DNA from 4 places in the Paenibacillus sp. FSL F4-0243 genome. Region 2 is predicted to be linked to each of the others. Evidence: predicted binding sites of a transcription regulator. Region 2 holds the regulator's gene; each other region holds the start of a gene.
The links. The regulator LexA, encoded in region 2, represses DNA repair genes until DNA is damaged. The targets are predictions, from matches to a motif close to CGAACATATGTTCG.

Region 1: a site for LexA is predicted at 1,416-1,429, ahead of NSS87_RS23365 (YolD-like family protein). Genes of this name have one in related genera too.
Region 3: a site for LexA is predicted at 2,786-2,799, ahead of recA (recombinase RecA). Genes of this name have one in related genera too.
Region 4: a site for LexA is predicted at 2,423-2,436, ahead of NSS87_RS23405 (ImmA/IrrE family metallo-endopeptidase). Genes of this name have one in related genera too.

The regions. Positions count from the first base shown of each region.
Region 1 is NZ_CP150151.1:5,245,434-5,250,355, reverse strand. It holds gene NSS87_RS23375 (PH domain-containing protein) at 1-409, opposite strand, end outside; gene NSS87_RS23370 (hypothetical protein) at 527-1,087, shown strand; gene NSS87_RS23365 (YolD-like family protein) at 1,470-1,805, shown strand; gene NSS87_RS23360 (hypothetical protein) at 1,802-1,966, opposite strand; gene NSS87_RS23355 (M15 family metallopeptidase) at 2,265-2,951, shown strand; gene NSS87_RS23350 (WGxxGxxG-CTERM domain-containing protein) at 3,028-3,498, shown strand; tRNA gene NSS87_RS23345 (tRNA-Leu) at 3,660-3,745, shown strand; gene NSS87_RS23340 (DUF6809 family protein) at 3,854-4,168, opposite strand; gene NSS87_RS23335 (helix-turn-helix transcriptional regulator) at 4,260-4,589, shown strand; gene NSS87_RS23330 (GIY-YIG nuclease family protein) at 4,769-4,922, shown strand, end outside.
Region 2 is NZ_CP150151.1:3,941,951-3,946,872, reverse strand. It holds gene NSS87_RS17415 (MBL fold metallo-hydrolase) at 1-519, shown strand, start outside; gene NSS87_RS17410 (hypothetical protein) at 645-1,223, opposite strand; gene NSS87_RS17405 (hypothetical protein) at 1,458-1,838, opposite strand; gene NSS87_RS17400 (L,D-transpeptidase) at 1,988-2,326, opposite strand; gene lexA (transcriptional repressor LexA) at 2,599-3,225, opposite strand; gene NSS87_RS17390 (LysM peptidoglycan-binding domain-containing protein) at 3,521-3,934, shown strand; gene NSS87_RS17385 (DUF896 domain-containing protein) at 4,044-4,253, shown strand; gene NSS87_RS17380 (hypothetical protein) at 4,303-4,830, shown strand; gene NSS87_RS17375 (HAD-IA family hydrolase) at 4,864-4,922, shown strand, end outside.
Region 3 is NZ_CP150151.1:4,268,583-4,273,504, reverse strand. It holds gene NSS87_RS18975 (YajQ family cyclic di-GMP-binding protein) at 1-432, shown strand, start outside; gene pgsA (CDP-diacylglycerol--glycerol-3-phosphate 3-phosphatidyltransferase) at 586-1,173, shown strand; gene NSS87_RS18965 (competence/damage-inducible protein A) at 1,283-2,569, shown strand; gene recA (recombinase RecA) at 2,869-3,936, shown strand; gene NSS87_RS18955 (RecX family transcriptional regulator) at 4,101-4,832, shown strand.
Region 4 is NZ_CP150151.1:5,251,285-5,256,206, reverse strand. It holds gene NSS87_RS23430 (hypothetical protein) at 1-208, opposite strand, end outside; gene NSS87_RS23425 (sigma-70 family RNA polymerase sigma factor) at 205-699, opposite strand; gene NSS87_RS23420 (DUF3139 domain-containing protein) at 876-1,208, opposite strand; gene NSS87_RS23415 (hypothetical protein) at 1,319-1,489, shown strand; gene NSS87_RS23410 (hypothetical protein) at 1,613-1,774, opposite strand; gene NSS87_RS23405 (ImmA/IrrE family metallo-endopeptidase) at 1,851-2,393, opposite strand; gene NSS87_RS23400 (YjfB family protein) at 2,534-2,710, opposite strand; gene NSS87_RS23395 (hypothetical protein) at 2,860-3,006, shown strand; gene NSS87_RS23390 (NucA/NucB deoxyribonuclease domain-containing protein) at 3,085-3,516, opposite strand; gene NSS87_RS23385 (cytidine deaminase) at 3,624-4,040, shown strand; gene NSS87_RS23380 (glycosyl hydrolase) at 4,214-4,922, shown strand, end outside.

The DNA of each region.
Region 1 (4,922 bases), 1.3 Mb from region 2:
GGGCATCATGGATTTTTCGGAAAAGAAGCTGCGGCGCTGAGGCATCATCAGAAAATACAGTTAATGTACCGATGCCGAGCATCCGGTCCATGATAGATTGTGCTACGGATAAATCGCGTACACGCAGTAATTCGATTTCTTCGACATTTTTACCGATAAGTCCGGTCTTTACCATAATGCGCTGGCTTGTAATGGTGTACGTAGTCGTGTTTAGGCGTACGATTCCTTTGAGGCGATCAGAGATACTGGCTGGTTTGCCTTTCCAGAGAACGACTTCTTGAATAGCATTTTGATTTGCTGATGGACGGCGGGCGGTCACTGGAGCAGTGCCGTCAATGCTAGATCCGCATTCTCCACAAAATTTAGCGCCCTGCTTATATTCTGATCCGCAGGTTGTGCAATAAGGCATAAATACTCTCCTTCCCTGATTACAATTGAAATAATTATAACATAATAGTCATTTTACATAAATTTCATTTGCGCTTTACACAAACCGACATTATTCTGTTAAGTGGAGGGATAAATAATGAAAAAAGTGTTACTAATAGGAACGCTAATGCTGACTGTCATCCTTAGCGCCTGCAGCAATAATAATTCAACTTCATCGGCTCCTGCCTCGGAAGAAGAAGTGCAGGAAACCGTGCAAAACTTCTACAATGAAATGTCTAAACTTGATGAATTAGGAAAATCATCTTTAACGGAGTTCAACGAAGCTATTGCTGCTTATTCAGCAGGAGAACTTTCGGACAGGCAGTTGGAGAAGAAGATTAACGAATTCCAAAAGACCGCAACAGACTTATCCAATCAGGCTGAGAAAGTGAAAATTTCCTCTAGCTTGCCCGAAGACATTCGTAAACTGCTTGATGAGTCCAAAATTGCTTTTCAAAGTGCTTATTCTCTAAAAGAACAGGCCTCTCAAGGTGCTGATTCCGCAGAGGTCACTGCTGAGAAGTTCGAGGAATTGAATCAGAACGCTGACGTCGCGATGCTATACGGCATTTCCAAGCTTAATGAAGCAAGAGAAGCAACAGGGCTCATCGATGCTGATGGTCAGTCCACCGCTGAATCAGAGAAAGTTCAAGAATAGATCGAAATTTAGACGCTGAACAGTTCAACTGTCAGCGTCTTTTTGATGCGATTTTGAGCTTGAGTAGAGGTAACACTGCCAATCCTATAAATAAGCCGGCTACGATTCCTTTTGTGAGGTCTGAGAGGGTACTGCTTCGATATACGAGGGGGTATAGACACAGGAATAATACGGGAATTAGGATGAGCAGGGCATTGTTTTTTTTCAAGTGGAAAGCTCCTCTCAATTAGATATTCAATATTATACAACTTTTAGATAAAAGAGGAGGATTTTAAAGTGGGATCTTTTTCCTGATTATTGATTATTCAGCGAAGGTGTGGATATAATACAAACATACGTTCGTGTGTAGCGGAATAAGTATAGAAATTAGGGAGGGGTTACCATGGGCAAAAAGCTGGAGAAAAACGGACTGTGGGAAAGTAGTCGCATGATGCTGCCGGAGCATAAGGTAAGAATTATTAGGGATGAACGGGAGACCCTGCGCCGCATTAAGCCTATTCTGGATGAGCAGAAGCTGGAGGAGATCGAATGTACACTGGCCTTATCGTTACGGAGTCATGTGCGCGTCACTGTTGTGCTGTTTGATCCTTTTGAGAATACGACAATTAGTGGTTTTGTGACTTCCATTCACACCCACTCGCGTGAGTTTAAGCTACAGTGGGCGGAGGAATGGAAGTGGATCAATGTAGATGATCTAGTGGAGGTTTACATCGTCTAATGCTGAGAACCGCTGACTTCACTTTTTTCATAAGCAATTAGGGTCACCGTTGGGTTGCCGGTCAGATGTGCAATGGAAGCTTCGGCATTTCGAATAATTTCGAGTGCTTCTTCCTGCTCGCTCAGGGCAGCAACTTTATAGCTATCACTATGAATGTCCATATGTGTTCCCACCTTTCGCTAATATTTTGCCCTTTTTTGTAGAAATGATCCAAGGTGAAGAAGCTATGAATAGGTGCTTTTCAGGGGAGATCTCGGGGATACCGGGGTCTTTTTTTAAAATATAAGAAAGTATAAGTTATGCACCTATCCTTTATGTCTTATATTTCTCGCTTAAACGCTTATCGTCCTTCCTTATATGGACGCCGAAGACATTTATGCTTGTATGCTAAGGCAAGCAGGGGTATTAGTACAAGCGAATGGGAAAGCGGGATCATTGATTATACCAAGGGGTGATACTATGCTGACTTTAGATCAAGTGAGGGACAAATCGGCGGCGAGGCTTGTTGGGCTTCATCCTGTTTTGGCAGCAGGGGCGAAGGCTTTGATACAGCAAAGCTATGCCAGAGGAGTGCCCATCGTTATTACTCAGGGATTGCGGTCGATTGCTGAACAAAATGCCTTGTATGCGCAGGGGAGAAGTAAGCCTGGACCTATAGTTACCAACGCCAAGGGTGGAACCAGCTATCACAATTATGGCCTTGCGTTTGATTTTGCGCTTTTGCTGCCGGATGGAAATAGTATTTCCTGGGACATGAATCGTGATGGTGATAAAGATAAAATAGCGGACTGGCAAGAGGTTGTACAGGTGGGAAAACAGCTAGGGCTTGAGTGGGGAGGAGACTGGACGTCTTTTAAAGATTATTCACATCTGCAAATGGCCTTCGGCTTAACTACGACTCAACTTCGGGCAGGTAAACGTCCTACGACGGATCAGGTCAATGAAGCTTTAAAAAGAATTACTGGGGAGGATGACCAGGTGAACAAAGACGTTAAAGTAACGATAACCTTAAACGGCACTAAACTTACGGATGGTGTTCTTGATACCGGCGTAACGTATGTACCCGTGCGTGCTCTGGCTGAGGCGCTTGGAGCAAAGGTTACGTATGACGCAGCAAGCAAGACAGTGAATGTTGTAAAAGAGTAAAGCTATTCATGTATAGACAGTGCCACCCAAGGGGAAATTATCAGTGATAACTAACCATAAAGGGAGGCATAACACTGTGAACAAGCTAATAACAAGCCTTGCATGCGGTACTGTACTGTCAATGAGTATAATGGGAGCTAGTTACGCTAATCCAATCGGGTCAGCCGCTTTAGGCGGTATCCCGAACGCGAATACGGGCATGGATGGTACCGTGAATAACACTCGGATGATGAATACGGAAGGCAATCTAATGAACGGCACCACGGGAACGATGAATCAGCATGAGAGCATTATGAAAGATAAGATTCGCACAGGGGAAAATTATAGACCTAACACCAATAACTACAATGAAAATTACACCCGGGATAACTACAACAGAAATACGGTAACTCCACTATCCAACACTACAACGGATGGTAGATATCGGGCAACCAGCACAACTACCAATACTGGGACTACCAGCAGAGGATCAAACTGGGGCTGGCTCGGATTGCTTGGACTCTTGGGCCTTGTCGGAATGAGAAGCAGAAGTGACGAACGCAGATAATCGACATGCCTAATAACCCGTGTCGGCATATGCTGGGACGGGTTATTTTTAATGTGATAAAACTTTTTTTGAAAAAGGGATTGCGCGTTATCGATATTCATGATATTATATTTCTTGTCGCGTTATACGTAAACATCGTATGAAGCAACAACACATAATATGCCGGGGTGGCGGAACAGGCAGACGCACAGGACTTAAAATCCTGCGGTACGTGAGTACCGTACGGGTTCGACCCCCGTCCTCGGCATCACAGTGAAAACCTTGAGAAATCAAGGTTTTTTTGTTTTTCTTGATTATTTTCAAAAGGGGATTGTATTTAGAACAATTATTAAGCGCACAGGATTTACTCCTTTAATTATGGAGTTTTGTCATGAAAGGTACCCAACTTACTAGCAAGGTCCTCTTCCCCGGTTAAGACCTCGACCATGATGCCCGCCCCCAAGCGAAATCCATACTTGAAAATAGATGTTAACTCCATACCATGAGTTTGAGCATATAATTCTAATAACGCTTCTAACTCGTCGAATTCCTCCTCTGAAAGTCGCTCCTTCCAAATCTCTATGATTTCAGATGTTTTTTGGCTTAACTTAAAGTATTGCGGGTCGTTAGATATGACATTTTCATCTGGATGCAAGTTACCATGATATAGCTTCTCTAAAAGACTCCTCATTTCCTCATCCCCTTCTTTTATAATGTACTTTGTATTCAACAGTGATTTTTATAAATGGATTATTGTTTTTGACATATCAGAGCTTTCTTGAATGAATCATATCATAGATTATCATCATTTTGTAGAGTATACTACGTGGATTTTATGGTTAAGACAACTAGATAATGAATCTAAAAGAGGTATTACCTTGAAATCAGAAGAAATATTTGGGCAAGTATTAAGGACAATTCGGAAGAAGCAAAAGATGAGTCAAGAAAAATTAGCGTTCCAAAGTAACCTTGACCGAACCTACATATCTATGCTGGAACGTGGCGTTCACCAGCCTACCCTAAATTCTTTGCTATCTCTTGCTGAAGCTTTGAACATGAAGGCATCGGAGTTAGTGGAGCTTGTGGAGGAAAAGATATCTGAAACCAAATAAATATATTTTTAATGAGAAAGAATGATTGATGCTGGTCATTCTTTTTTTATATTTACGCGTGCCTACCAAGCTAGTAATGCTCATGTTTGTAATAACTGTAGCAGTTTCATGGGACAGCATTTCTTGTATATCGATGGTCGTAAAACAATTTCATGTGGATTGGATGTGTGATGTGAAATATGTTTACTTTTGAAAAAGGTCAAAGATGGATATATGTATTACTACTAGAAGAAGGAAAGCTTTACGTAGGACAAACCGACAATCTAATAAAAAGAATGAAAAAACATGGCACAAAAAAAGGCGCTGAATGGACTAATATATATAAACCAATTA
Region 2 (4,922 bases):
GAGGATGAGGATTGGCTGATTAATGGAATACGAGGTTTGTCCCTTGCCCAGATCAGAAAAGATATGAGCCGAGATATTACTCTTCCTGTTCCTGAGACGTTTGATCCTAATACGTATACACCTTATCAAGGGAAACCAACGGCTCTATTGCGAGAGGGAGATGTGCTTGATTTAGGCGGGCGTAGATTAGAAATTTACCACACACCGGGTCATTCGCCAGGTCATATTAGCATCTTTGATCATGCGAACGGGTATCTGTTTACAGGGGATTTATTGTATGATGTTACGCCAATTTATGCTTTTTATCCCTCTACTAGTCCTGTTGATTTAGTGGCTTCATTAGAAAAGATTGCACAAATTCCAGGTGTATCACAAATATTTGGCTCTCATAATACGTTGGGTCTAGATCCAGCTATTTTGCAAGAGGTTATGAAGGCAGTTCGTGAATTACGTGAACGGGATCTTGTTGCTCATGGTACGGGCATTCACCAATTTAACGGATTTAGTGTGCAATTTTAAAATGAATGTTGGATGCAGCGAAAACGGCCCCCCCCAAAAGGACCGTTTTTTGTCTTTCCTTAAGGTTTTCAAAATTTCTAATTGGGTAAAGTAAAGTGAAGTAATCAGAGGTGGAAGGGGGGCATTTATTCGGATACGATCGACCTGAAGAATGCATGCAATTGTTGGACTTGGGAGTAGGCTTCTTTGTACTGATTGTCGGATTGTTGAATGGGCAATAAGCCTGGCAAGAAGGAGATACTATACACAGGTATTTCATTGCTGTTCATGTATATTTTAAGCGTAAGTTCCTCGATAACATCAGCCTCTTCGTCAACGTTATTAAGCACATTAATATCCGCACTTGAAGCAGTTGATTTGCTGTTTTGTTGTCGTTTAGATACTTTTGAAAGGGTTAGTGCGTTAACAACAATCTCTGATCCCATTATATTGTCGAACGAGTATAGCTTTGCTATTGCTTTTTTGCTTGTTTTTGGATTGCTGGTACCTATTGCTATTTTTTTATAAGGTTCATTAAGGGCGATCAAGTGAGATTGATTGGGCGGAATGAATGTTTTGGTGAATATAATATTAAAAGATGAGGTTGCGTTTAACAGCTTAGAAAGTTCAGAAGAAGTAGATAGTTTTTTTAATTCTATAATAACGGCACTTAGAATTAAGACTCCTCCTACAATGGCAAACATATACATTAAGAAAATCAGCATGTAATCACACCTCCAAAGATCTCAGTAGAGCAAGATTTATTGCTTATTGAAAGATATGCCTGAATTCTCTCTACTAGTATCTGTTAAGAGCGAAAATCGTGGGAATTTAGGAAACGACTACTGATTAGAAAAAGAGAAAGCACCCACAGATCTGCGATTTTGCAAGCTGGGTGCAAAATTGGGGCAACTGCTGGAGTGCTTTGTTGAGAGCTTTTTAAAATAATTATGTCAAAATCATAAGAAATTGAAGGCTGTGATTTGATCGGTATAAACAATTAGCTGTTTGTATTCGATCGGAGATTCATAGTGAGTATAGGGTCTTACAGAAACATCATTAAGGACTACAAAGTTATAGCTGAAATTTTTATCGGGATGTTCCGCACCTAAATAAGATATGTATTCATCTACAATGACATCATCCATTAGAGATTTTAAGTCAAAAACATCCTCTTTATTGGAGGTGGAAGGGGATATGGTCCCTTGAATACTGCCGAATGAGGTGAGTAAATTTACTTTTTTTCCACTCGCTTGATCGTTATTTAACAATAAGCCAGAGAGTTTAACAAGTGCATCGACTTTAAAATCGACGAGGGTTCTAATTTTTGAGTTGTTCAAAACGAGACACTTCCTTTCAATTTGAAATCCTGTTAACATTATTCGACATATAACCACATAATTCCTATTAGGTCATCAAAAATACATAAATACAAACACGCCCCCTCCATTGAACCATGAGTGAGGCGTGTTTATCTATAGAGATAGATTTAATTCCTGATCGTTACTCGTGTTCCAATCGGAACAATCGCAGCTAGTGCTAACACATCTTCATTGTACATACGAATACAACCGTGGGATACTTCGTGCCCTATGGATGAGGGATCATTATTTCCATGTATCCCATAGTGAGGCTTAGATAGACCCATCCAAAAGACCCCAAATGGACCACCTGGATCGGGTTGTTTGTTAATGATTGTGAATTCACCGAGTGGTGATTGAGTTAACATTTTACCGATTCCGACTGGGAAGCCCCTGATCACAATGTCGTTATCAAGAAGATAAAGCATACGCTGCGTCAGATCAACTATAATCCGGTAATTTGGCATTGTGCAACACTCCTTTCTAATTAAGATATGAGGAGGATGCCTAAACGGTTATTCATTAAAAATGGTCATTTTAGCCCATAAGAACAAATGTTCTGTAATTGATAAATGGAGTTTGATAACAATAAAAAAGCTGTTCTGCATTTGCAGAACAGCTTTTAAAAAATAAAAGAAAGTATATATTTTTACGATATACCCTATCCTTATACTTCTCGTAGAAACGGATACCGTCCTTTAAAGGGCGGTATCCGTTTTCGCTTGGTAGGAGTGCATACTTAGTGGATATCTCGAAATAATCCGATAACTCTGCCGAGAATGGTCACGCGATTAAGGCGAAGAGGCTCGTACGCCGGATTCTCCGGCTGAAGACGTATATGATCACGTTCTTTATAAAAAGTCTTAACGGTTGCTTCATCTTCTTCGGTCATAGCTACAACGATATCTCCGTTATCAGCCGTTTGTTGTTGACGAACAATAACATAGTCGCCATTCATAATCCCAGCTTCGACCATACTGTCACCTTGAACCGATAACATAAATACTTTGTTATCTCCAACATAGTGAGTTGGAAGCGGGAAGTAGTCTTCAATATTCTCAGTAGCAGTGATAGGAACCCCGGCGGTAACCTTACCTACGACAGGAATGCGCGCGACGGTTTGCGCGAAATGATGGACATTCTCGGAATCCTCTTGGCCAAGCAATTCTATCGCACGAGGCTTCGTTGGATCTCGACGGATAAGTCCCTTCTTCTCTAGCCGATCTAAATGACCGTGAACTGTGGAGCTGGAAGCAAGACCAACAGCTTCTCCAATCTCCCGGACGGAAGGAGGATAACCCTTGCTGCGGACTTCGCTACGTATAAATTCCAGGATCGCCAGCTGGCGACTTGAAATCTTTGACATTGGAATCAACCCCATATAGTAATGTTTGGGAAAATTATAACATAGAACTACCGTTCGCACAAACATAAGTTCTAACTATTATAAATATTAATTCGAAAGAGTTAATAAATGGTAGTCTTGTATTGATTGCGTTTCCTTCATCTAAACAATAAGAGTGATTCTTTATATGAAGAATATGGTAAATATTAACCTCTGAAAAAAAGAGAACAATTGTTCTAAAATAGTATTGAACAAAACACATGTTCGTGTTATTATAATTTCAAAAGTAAGAACAAGTGTTTGGAGGATGATATTCATGTTAAAATACAGTACATACCGCAGCATCTACGATAAAGCCCCAGTGGTTGAATCTTTAGGACATAATCCTATTACCCGTTATTCAGCTCAGATTAAAGAGATTACAGAGCTTTTACTTGAAGGCTTGATGCGTTTGTTCCGTAGAGATTTTGTTATTAAACTGACATTGATCATTGTGCTCGTACTATCAGGACTTACAGTAGTAGGTAATGTATTTGCAGGATCTACTACTTTAATGAAGGATGAGAAGCGCGTAGTGGTTGAACGTGGAGATACACTTTGGAGTATTGCTCTTGAGAATAAACCTTCTGATATGAAAACGGCTGTATATATAGAAGGAATTAAAAAATTCAATGGCATTAAAGGTAGTCAGATTAATGCTGGAGATATTCTCACTTTACCTATATATTAATATTCTAAGAACATAATAAGAGGACATGAAGAGCTTGCAGGGAGTAAACCTTGACAAGCTCTTTTTCTCATGGCAGAGTTAGAATTAATTTATAAGGGGAGGGAAAGTTTTGAATATTGATGAGTTGGTCGCGCGTATTAACGAATTGGCACGCAAACAGAAGAGCGTAGGCCTTAATCAAGAGGAAACGGCGGAACGCGCCAAGCTTCGTGAAATTTATTTGGGGAATATTCGCAATAACTTCCGAGCACAATTGAATACGATTGAATTGGTCGATAATGATGAGCATGAACAAGGTAACAAGGGGCGTAAGCATTAACACCCTGTTCCTTTTCATAGATATTACTGGATGACTAGGGGGAACGCATATGGCCCGTTCTTGGGAAAGAATGGTTCAACGCAACACGCAGCAAATTAATAAGCAAAGAAAGAAACAGGGGAAGGAAACGATTTACGCATCTAAATCTAAATCTCCTGGTAAGAACAGCGAAACCTTTAAAGGCCGTAACATTGCATTTCCAGTAGTGTTATTAGTGCTTGGTACTATGTTTTGGATGATTGGTTCAGTGGACCAGGCCAAAGGTAATGGTATGCTTATGAATTGGCTAGGAGTCGTTTTGTACTACTTACTAGCGGCACTTTTGTTCTTCCGACGTCCGTACTTGAAGGTAGAGAATGCTAGACTATCTACTATAAAATTCAACCGCGAACGGTATCTGCCAGCTTCTGATATTGAGAAAATCATCCTTTCGCGTGGAGCTGTTGTAATTAAGCATAAAGGCAAACGCACGAAATGGATTTTTACCAGACTTATGAATCGTTATGATACACATGCGATGGGGACTCGACTGGAAGCATTCGCAAAAGCTCACCAAATTGAAGTAGTTCACGAATAGAAATTAACCAGCCATGGGAGAGGGAGACCTGTAATGCCAATTTCCGCCGTACTATTTGACCTTGATGATACACTGCTCTGGGATGATCGGAG
Region 3 (4,922 bases), 330 kb from region 2:
GCGATCCACCAAACAGAGAAAGAAATTGATAACCGCTTTGACTTTAAGAACAGCAAGAGTAGTCTGAAGCTGGAGAAAGACGCACTTATTATCGCCTCTGAGGACGAATATAAGTTAAACGCTGTTATTGATATTTTACAATCGAAGATGGTGAAGAGAGGTATCACGCTGAAAAACTTGGATTTCGGCAAAGTGGAGCCTGCTTCTCTGGGTAGTGTTCGTCAGCGTTTAGGTCTTAAGCAAGGGATTGATCAGGAGAATGCAAAAAAAATTAACATCCTGATTCGTGATTCGAAATTGAAGGTGAAGAGCCAGATTCAAGGAGATCAGATCCGCGTAACTGGTAAGAGTCGCGATGATTTACAACAAATTATCCAGATTTTGCGTAAAGCTGATTTGCCGCTGGACCTGCAGTTCAACAACTTAAAATAGCATTTTGTACCCCGCAGTGCTTATCAGCGCCATTATGCGGGGTGCTTTGTATTTTTTTTGACACCTATTTATAGCTATAATATACTTGCTTAAGTAGAAATAGATGAGCCTGACTCAGGCAATTTGTATGAACGATTTAGGGGAGGAACTTCAGTGAATTTGCCCAACCGCATCACGCTAGCACGTATTTGCCTGATCCCGATTATGATGTTTTTCTTACTGGTGGATTTCAGTTTTTATCCAGAACCGATACATTGGGGCTCTTTTCAGCTATCTGTTAATCATTTGGTGGCAGCTGTAATCTTTTTGCTTGCAGCGAGCACAGATGGAATAGACGGCTACATAGCAAGGAAATATAATATGGTCACCAATCTCGGTAAGCTCCTTGATCCGTTAGCGGACAAGCTGTTAGTTTCTGCAGTTCTGATTTCACTTGTGGAATTGGGCAGATGTGATTCATGGATCGCAATTGTTATCATTAGTCGTGAGTTCGCAGTAACCGGGCTTCGCCAGATAGCATTGTTAGAGGGAAAAGTGGTTGCCGCCAGCAAATGGGGTAAGATAAAGACGGTTGTACAAATTGTAGCGATCTCACTGCTGTTGTTAAATAATTTCCCATTTCAATTCGTCAGCATTCCTGTAGATGATATTGCTATATGGGCTGCAGCATTGATCACTATTTACTCTGGAATTGATTATTTTGTGAAGAATAAGGATCTATTACAGCTGCATAATGCTTAAGCATTTTAGGCAGCTACATATAGGAGAGGTAATAGGTAAAGCACCTATTACCTTTTTTAAACCCTAAAAGCAGTGTATCTACATTATAACGAGGAGGCGAAAGCCAGGTATGAAAGCGGAGATTATTGCAGTAGGCACGGAGCTTTTGCTCGGTCAAATCGTAAATAGTAATGCCCAGTTTTTGTCTATTGAGCTAGCTGCTATTGGGATTGATGTATATTTTCAAACCGTAGTTGGGGATAACAGCAGTCGCTTGCAGCAAGCCATTGAGATCGCTCAAAGCAGAGCGGATGTTATCATATTTACCGGTGGTATTGGTCCTACAGAAGATGATCTAACGAAGGACGCGCTGGCTGCTTCCTTAGGTCGCACACTTCATATAGATCGCTTGGCAATGGATCATGTACAACGTTTCTTTGATGATCGAAAGATTGTAATGACGGAGAATAATCGTAAACAGGCACTTATAATTGAAGGAACTACACCTTTGCCAAATGAGATTGGTCTTGCTGTTGGCATTGCTTTTGAGCATGAAAAGAAATATTATATTGTGCTTCCTGGTCCGCCTCGCGAGATGAAGCCGATGTTCGTAGATAAAGCTGTACCGTGGCTTCAGCAGCACGCTCTAACGACAGAAATGCCACTTTATTCTAAAATGCTTAAATTTGCAGGTATCGGAGAATCACTGCTTGAGGATAAGCTCATTGATCTTATTCACAGCCAGACAGACCCAACCATAGCTCCTTACGCTAAAGAGGGAGAGGTAACCGTTCGTATTTCGACAAAGGCGCCTTCCGAGCATGAAGCTTACAAGAAGCTGGAGATTCTGGAGAAACAGATCAAAGAGATTTTGCCAGAACATTTATATGCAAATATTGATGTGCCACTGGAGCAATTGATTGTGGATTGGATGGCGGATGCAGGTCTGACTTTAAGTGCGGCAGAGAGTTGCACTGGAGGCTTGCTGATGGAGAGTATAACTAACATTCCAGGCAGTGCTTCGATGTTTGCGGGAGGAATCGTCTGTTATTCCAACGACCTGAAGAAAAAACTTCTAAATGTGCCAAGTGCTTATTTGGAGGGGCCAGATGCTCCAGGGGCAGTTAGTCGTGAAGTTGCCGAAGTGTTAGCTGATCAGGTGAGAATGATCGCAGATAGTGATTTCGGTTTATCTGTAACTGGTGTAGCAGGACCGGGCTATTCTGAACGTAAGCCAGTTGGACTTGTATTTATTGGTTTAGCTGAACGCGGGCGTAAGACAGAAGTATACGAGCTTAATCTTAAAGGTACACGTGAAAATATACGACTGCGTACTGTTAAAGCTCTGTTGTATCGTCTATGGCGCAGACTTGAGGAACGGAAGGTGGAGACACCTCTTGAAGGCTCAGACTTGTAATGGGAGATTAGCCCAGTTATAATTGAGACATACGGAAGAACCGTGGCACTGAGATTTCTTTGCTGCGGTTTTTTGTATATCTGCGGAGATTTTGATCGCTGTTTTGGTTTTGATCATAAGTCGTTGATGTCCGGTGAAGTAGAGAAATCAGTTAACTTCTATGTCCGGAGGGAGGCTTACAATAAAAGGGATAATTAACGCTTGAGACAAAAAAAACGAATGTATGTTCGAAAAAAAGCTTGGCAAGACCTCAAAAACACGTTATTATATTATTATAAACAGTGAAGGAAGTGGTCTGATTGTCAGATCGTCGTGCAGCGCTTGATATGGCGCTTCGTCAAATAGAAAAACAATTTGGTAAAGGTTCGATCATGAAACTGGGAGAATCCACTCATATGCAAGTGGAAGTTGTACCTAGCGGATCTTTGGCACTTGATATTGCGTTAGGTATAGGCGGACTTCCAAAGGGACGTATTATTGAAGTATACGGACCTGAATCCTCCGGTAAAACGACTGTTGCTCTTCATGCTATTGCAGAAGTGCAAAAACAAGGAGGACAAGCTGCATTTATCGATGCTGAGCATGCGCTCGATCCGAAGTATGCACGTAACTTGGGCGTAAACATTGATGAATTGTTGCTATCTCAGCCAGATACGGGTGAACAGGCACTTGAGATTGCTGAAGCACTTGTCCGTAGTGGTGCAGTAGACATTATTGTCGTTGACTCCGTAGCTGCGTTGGTTCCTAAAGCGGAAATCGAAGGTGATATGGGTGACTCTCACGTCGGCCTACAGGCTCGTTTGATGTCTCAAGCGCTTCGGAAGCTATCTGGTGCCATTAGTAAATCGAATACAATTGCTATCTTTATTAACCAGCTTCGTGAGAAAATTGGTGTTATGTTCGGTAACCCTGAGACAACCCCGGGTGGTCGGGCGTTGAAATTCTATTCTTCCGTACGGTTGGATGTTCGTCGTGTCGAAAGTATTAAGATGGGTAACGACGTTGTAGGTAACCGCACCAAGATCAAGATTGTGAAGAATAAGGTAGCACCTCCATTTAAACAAGCTGATGTTGATATCATGTATGGTGAAGGGATTTCCAGAGAAGGAAGTCTTGTAGACATCGGTACTGAAATGGACATCGTGAATAAGAGTGGTGCATGGTATTCCTATGAGGGTGAGCGTCTCGGCCAAGGACGTGAGAATGCCAAACAGTTCTTGAAAGAACATCAAGATATTGCACTCATCATTGAGAACAAGATCCGTGAAGCAAGTAACCTGTCCACTATTGTTGCTGCACCAAATGAAGCTGAAATCATTGCAGAGCAAGAGGAAGAAGAAAAGCTACTTCTCGAAATCGAACAATAGAATTTACTAAGGAATAGGACGCCCTGTGATTCATTGTTGCAGGGTGTCTTTTCTTAACAGTGTAAGAACATATATATTTGGGGTCCCCCAAAGTACCTGAGTACGCACCGAAGTTAAGCCGCACTTTGTGGGGATATTTTATTGCTATGAGGTGACAAGCAACTATGGTAATACAGCTGGATATGGATTTTGAATCGGATGAGCAGGACGTACAGGTCCTATCTGATTTTCCTGATGGAGAACTTTTAGAAATTACTAAGGTAGAACGTCAGAAGAAGTCGGACCACCGCTACATCATACATTTCGGAGCCTATAACATGACTGTACACGAAGACGTCATGATTAAATATCGGATGATTACTGGAAATTCTTTTATGAAAGCCGATTTGGAGGAAATTGTTGTTGCTGATGAGCGACAACGAGCTTATGTAGAAGGACTTCGTTATCTAGAACGGAAGCCACGTACCGCTATGGAAATGACTCGCCGTTTACGGCAGAAGGAAATAGGGGAGACTATTATTGCGGAAGTGGTGCAACGGCTACAGCAGGAAAGATTACTTGATGACCCCTTGTATGCAAAGCAATGGGCGGAGCAACGCATTACGAACCAGCGAAAAGGGAAAATGTGGATTCGCCAAGAGCTACGTGAGAAAGGAATCGACAAAGCCTTGATCTCGGAAGCACTGGAGAATGTCAGTCCTGAACAAGAACTAGAGAGTGCACTTCAGATTGGTCGTAAGAAATGGAATCTTATTCGTGGTGAAGCCACAGATAAGCGCAGAAAGACTGGAGCCTTCTTAATGCGGCGTGGATTCTCGGGTGATATGGTGCGACAAGTGATCAATACTTTACTTGAGGAAGACAATTATGAGGGTGAAGATGAGGAATTTTACTAGACTCACTGATTCTCTTGACATTAATGCGCATATCGACTCTCTTGACAATGTCTTTTTATAAATAATAAAATATAACATGAATCGGCATAA
Region 4 (4,922 bases), 1.3 Mb from region 2:
GGTCATTTAACTGCTGCCATATATTAGGTGCAGCTAAGCCGATCCCGGCGGCGAGGACGATACTTGCCGCGATATAAACCGTCTTGCGTGGACGTTTCCGCTCCTGCTGTTGCTCCAGTTTGTCGATCAATTCTTTTTTCATCTCTTCACCTGGTTTCATAGAATCCACCGCTTTCTTGTATAATGTTCGAAACTGATCTTCTTTCATTGTGATTCCACTCCTTCCAGCTCCAGTTTTAACAGTTGCCGTCCCCGCTGAAGTCTCATCTTCACGGCAGACTGACTAATCTGCAGAATCTTGCTGATTTCCTGGATGGGATAGTCCTCGTAATAATAAAGATGGATTACGGTTTTATACTTCATAGGCATCGCCATAACTAACTGCAGTAGAGCCAAATCCTCGGGGGTGTCTACCGCAATCGGCTCAGCATTTTCCAGTTTAACCTCGCGCTTGCGCCAGCCTCTGCCCAGTAATGTTTTACAATGATTGGTGATTACCCGGATCAGCCATGCTTTCTGATGTTCAGCGTCTATGAACTTTGGTGCTTTTTCTATCAGTTTGATGAAGGTGTCCTGAGTGGCCTCTTCGGCATCTTGGCGGCTGCCTAAATGGACCAAAGCAATCCGGAACAGCATATCTGCGTAGATTTCGTAACTCTTTATCACATGATTTCCCGGCCGGGTCATGGATCGTTGCATGATTCTATGCCCCCTTTACCTATAACACCATTTAGGACGGCATTTGGTCACATTATGTTCCTGAGAAAATTTGTTAGCGTCTAGATCAAGGGTTAGAATCTAAAAAAGGCGCGATTGCCCCAGCAGCCATATCATGACTACTGAGACAATCGCGCCTTTATAATAGAAGTTCCCCTTTACGGGAGGCCCTCCTCAATATGTTTATATGTATAGTTTGGATCAAACCTTTTTACAAGAGCCATGCTATATTGATAAATCCGATCCTTCTCTTTTCGATAAAAGTATCTTGCGTTAGGTTCATCTGCAAAAATCACCGTTGTACTTACGACGGGAGCCTTACTAATCTGGGTGTGTACTTTATAAAGATCTTCATTCTTATAATCTCTCGTAGCTACCAAATAATGAATCACTTCATTGTCCATATGATTTCGGAAGGCCTGAAGCGCTAAAGAAGCGACTCCATATACAATAACGAAGGTAATAAGGATTATTTTTGTTCTTTTCTTCATTAATTCCCTCCATTTAGCTAAAATGTATATATTATAAGATAATATATTGTGACTGGTATGTCATATCTATTGTATCTTGTAATCTACACATTAGAAGGGTGGAGAGAAAGATGACGCAGCAAGAAGAAAAAATACAGGAGCTGGAGCGGCGAATTAAGGTATTGGAGAATCATACTAGTCCCAGCCTACCAGGTCTCAGAATCTTATGGTTTATTATTTGGGGAGTTGTGGGTATGTTCCTCATTCTAATTCTTATTGGTTTGATTCAATTTGTCGCATAACAGAGCTTATAATTACAAATAAGGCAGCAAATTTCCTGCCGATAGTTAAACCCGCGTAGGTAAAGAATTGCCTGGGTATACTATACTTGCTGCCTTTTTATTATGAACTTACACAAATCATCTTCAGTCTTCTTTGGGTTCTTGCAATAAAATGGAGAAGGTCCCCGTTTCATGATCCACTTCAATCGACTCGATCCCAACAAAATCCGGAATTTCGGGGTGTACTGCATCTACGTTATAATCTGGATGAGTCATCAATAATTCAATTACTTTAATGGCTTCCATATCGATCCCCCTTGCGAGAAATTCCACCATAATTAATGGTCCTTCATTGCGACTACCCTTATTATCTCCGCAGTCATTATTGAATATGTGTTAATCGTTCTTCGTTTCTTCCCATCACGGCCAATAATTGCCCCTGAAAAACACGTCTTTGAATTTGATCAATCCGCTGTAAAGCCAGCTCGCTTGGCACTTGAAATTCTGCTGCAAGATAGCTGATTGCATCTTCCCGTTGCTCAGGCAATGTCATGCGGGAGATCATGGAGTAGGGCATAGCTGCATAAAGAATAAATCGCTCAGATTCATCCTCCTGTGCCCGCGTAAAATGTTCTGGCATCAATATTTGATCAGTACCATGGCGGAGCAGATGACAGAGCTCATGGAGAAACTCTAGCCGCTGCAGACTGGCTGGAAGCCGGTTGTCAATAAACATGGTGTACATCCCCGCTGATGCTTCGATGCTCTTGCTTCTTACATCCAAATAATGAACCCAAATATTAAGCCGTTCTGCAATATAAGCAATCGAAATTTGCGAAGGCTGAGTAAGGTTCAGACGCTTGTATAAATCTTCTGTCCACTTCTCCAGCGCAGTCATTTGATAATAGGATTTCATGTTATTCATATCATTCACCTCATTCAGAATCAGTTATAGGATCGTATGTTCGCATAAATGAGCAAAAGAAAAGCCCGAAGGCTATGTAAAGTAAAAAACATAAGGACACATAAGAACGAGTGTTCTCGTGTGTCCTTAGCATAAAGCAATTAAACACTAATATCAAGTGTTTTTCCTAAATTCGGAGCAACGCTTTTGCCCAGCATTTCCACCATCGTTTGACTCTGGGTTTCAGCCTGATTTTTGGCAATATTCATGACTTGTATTCCTACATTTTGAGCTAAGGATGCCTGGCTCATTGCCATTGATAATGCGGCTATATCCATATTGCACCTCCTTCGTGTATATCCTGTTTATCGACAGTGCCTACCTAATTCATTAGGTGAATAGCATTTGTTTGCCAGTTCGCCCAAACGGCTTATCTCCTTTTTACATATCTTGTGCTGTAGTCATTAATCATTAGGAGGAATTAATTATGGGAATGGAACATTGTGGTTGTAACGTAGGTCCTGTAGTAAGCCCAGTAAATGTAGGTCCGGTGTGTAGTCCTTTTACTTCAACAGGAGCTATTCTGGTACTCTTCATCTTGCTGGTTATCATCACTAAAGCTTGCTTATTCTAAGCTAGCTGATGCACATTGTAGCCCCATCCGGTATACCGGATGGGGCTATTCTTTTGAAGCACTGTTCACGTTAGCTTATTATTTGAACATAAATTCTACGCGGGTTCCATCCGCATAATCTTCTAACTGATTGCCAACCCAGCTTCCTGCGCCGCGGTTATCTTTTGGGGTTATGTATTCAATGTCGGCCCCTTTGCCGCCTTCATTACACATGGCCATGGGCCATTCATCGCGGTCGTAGCCTTTTTTGGTGGGGATCCCTTTTAAGGATTCTTTGCGGTTGTCTTCAGCCTGCTCACGGTTAATCGTGCACGTCGCGGACTCCCCTTTAGCAATCGCGTCCTGAATGTGCTTAGCAGTCTCAGGATAACGATCTGATGGGAAGATCAGCTGAACAACTTCTGAATCAGATGTGGACGAGGGGGCTGACGGATCTCCGTTCTGTTCATACCAGTAACCGCCCAAAGCAAGTAACACAATAATGATGAGACTGGTGAGTAATTTCTGTATTTTCAAATCTGCTCCTCCTTTTTTGGAACTTAAAATAGTATATCTTATATCATAATGCAGTGCGATTTAATATACTTAGGAAAAATAAGAGGAGGACGGAATTGGATATGGAGTATTTGATTACGATTGAAGATCAGACGCTTATAGCCTCTGCTGAAGATATTATTACTAGACGCTATGAATGGGGAAGACACCATGTAGGGGCGGCGCTCCGTACTAAGACGGGGGAAATCTTTACAGCGGTACATGTAGAAGCTAGCATGGGACGAATTACAGTCTGTGCAGAAGCGATGGTGATTGGAAAAGCGATATCCGAAGGCTACAAGGAATTTGATACGATTGTTGCGGTAAGGCATCCTGATCCGGACAGCGAGGAAAGAGAAATTAAAGTAGTTTCTCCCTGCGGGATGTGCCGTGAGTTAATTGCTGATTACGGGAAGGATTGCAAAGTTATTGTATCCGAGGACGGCCGGTTAGCTAAATATGATATTTCTGAATTACTACCGCTGAGATATACAAGGTAAATTGGAGATTTAGTCAGGAGCCGCCGGGCTCCTTTTTTTATTGAGCCGTGAATTTATTCAGCAGTTCCTTACACTGTCCTAAATTAATTTACAACTTCATGTCCATTCGCTGAGTTCATGTCACTATTGTCCCCATACTATAACTTAAAAAAGTTAAAAGGATGTGAGAGTGGATGGAACAGCGCAATCTTCGAAATATGGTTGATTCGGCATCGAGGTTTGTGAGCGATGTTCAGTGGCAAATCGCGTATCGTAAATTGCAAATGGCTCCGGCGGATTCGGAAACGGTACCTTCTGCTCAGAAATTGTTGAATACCCTTTATTTTCTGCAAGGAAAAGGATGGATTAGTGGACAACATGATTATTTGGAGAGCGCGGATGAGTTCAATGGGAAGCTGAAAAATACTAGCGGGCAATACGCCGCCCTTCACGGCTATGAGCTGGGGGCAATCAATAATCAGACGGCGGCACTAATAGACAATCAGCGGGATTGGGTCGTTAGCAGCGCTATTCGCTGGTATAAAGACGGTGGAATCGTAACGATTAGCTATCACGCACAGTTGCCAGGGACTGCGCCAGCTTGGGATAACGTATCTACGAGCATAAGCAACGCTGATTTTGACAAATATATAACCCCGGGTACCTCTCAGTACAACGCACTGATCGCTGATCTGGATAAGATAGCCCTTTCTTTAAAAAAACTAAATGATGCAGGAGTTCCTGTGCTCTGGCGGCCGTATCATGAAATGAATGGCGGATGGTTCTGGTGGGGGAAGAAGATCAACTACGTGGGACTGTGGAACCTTATGTTTGACCGTTTCACCAGCTATCATAAGCTGCATAATTTATTGTGGGTCTGGAGCCCAAACGCCAAAAATCAGT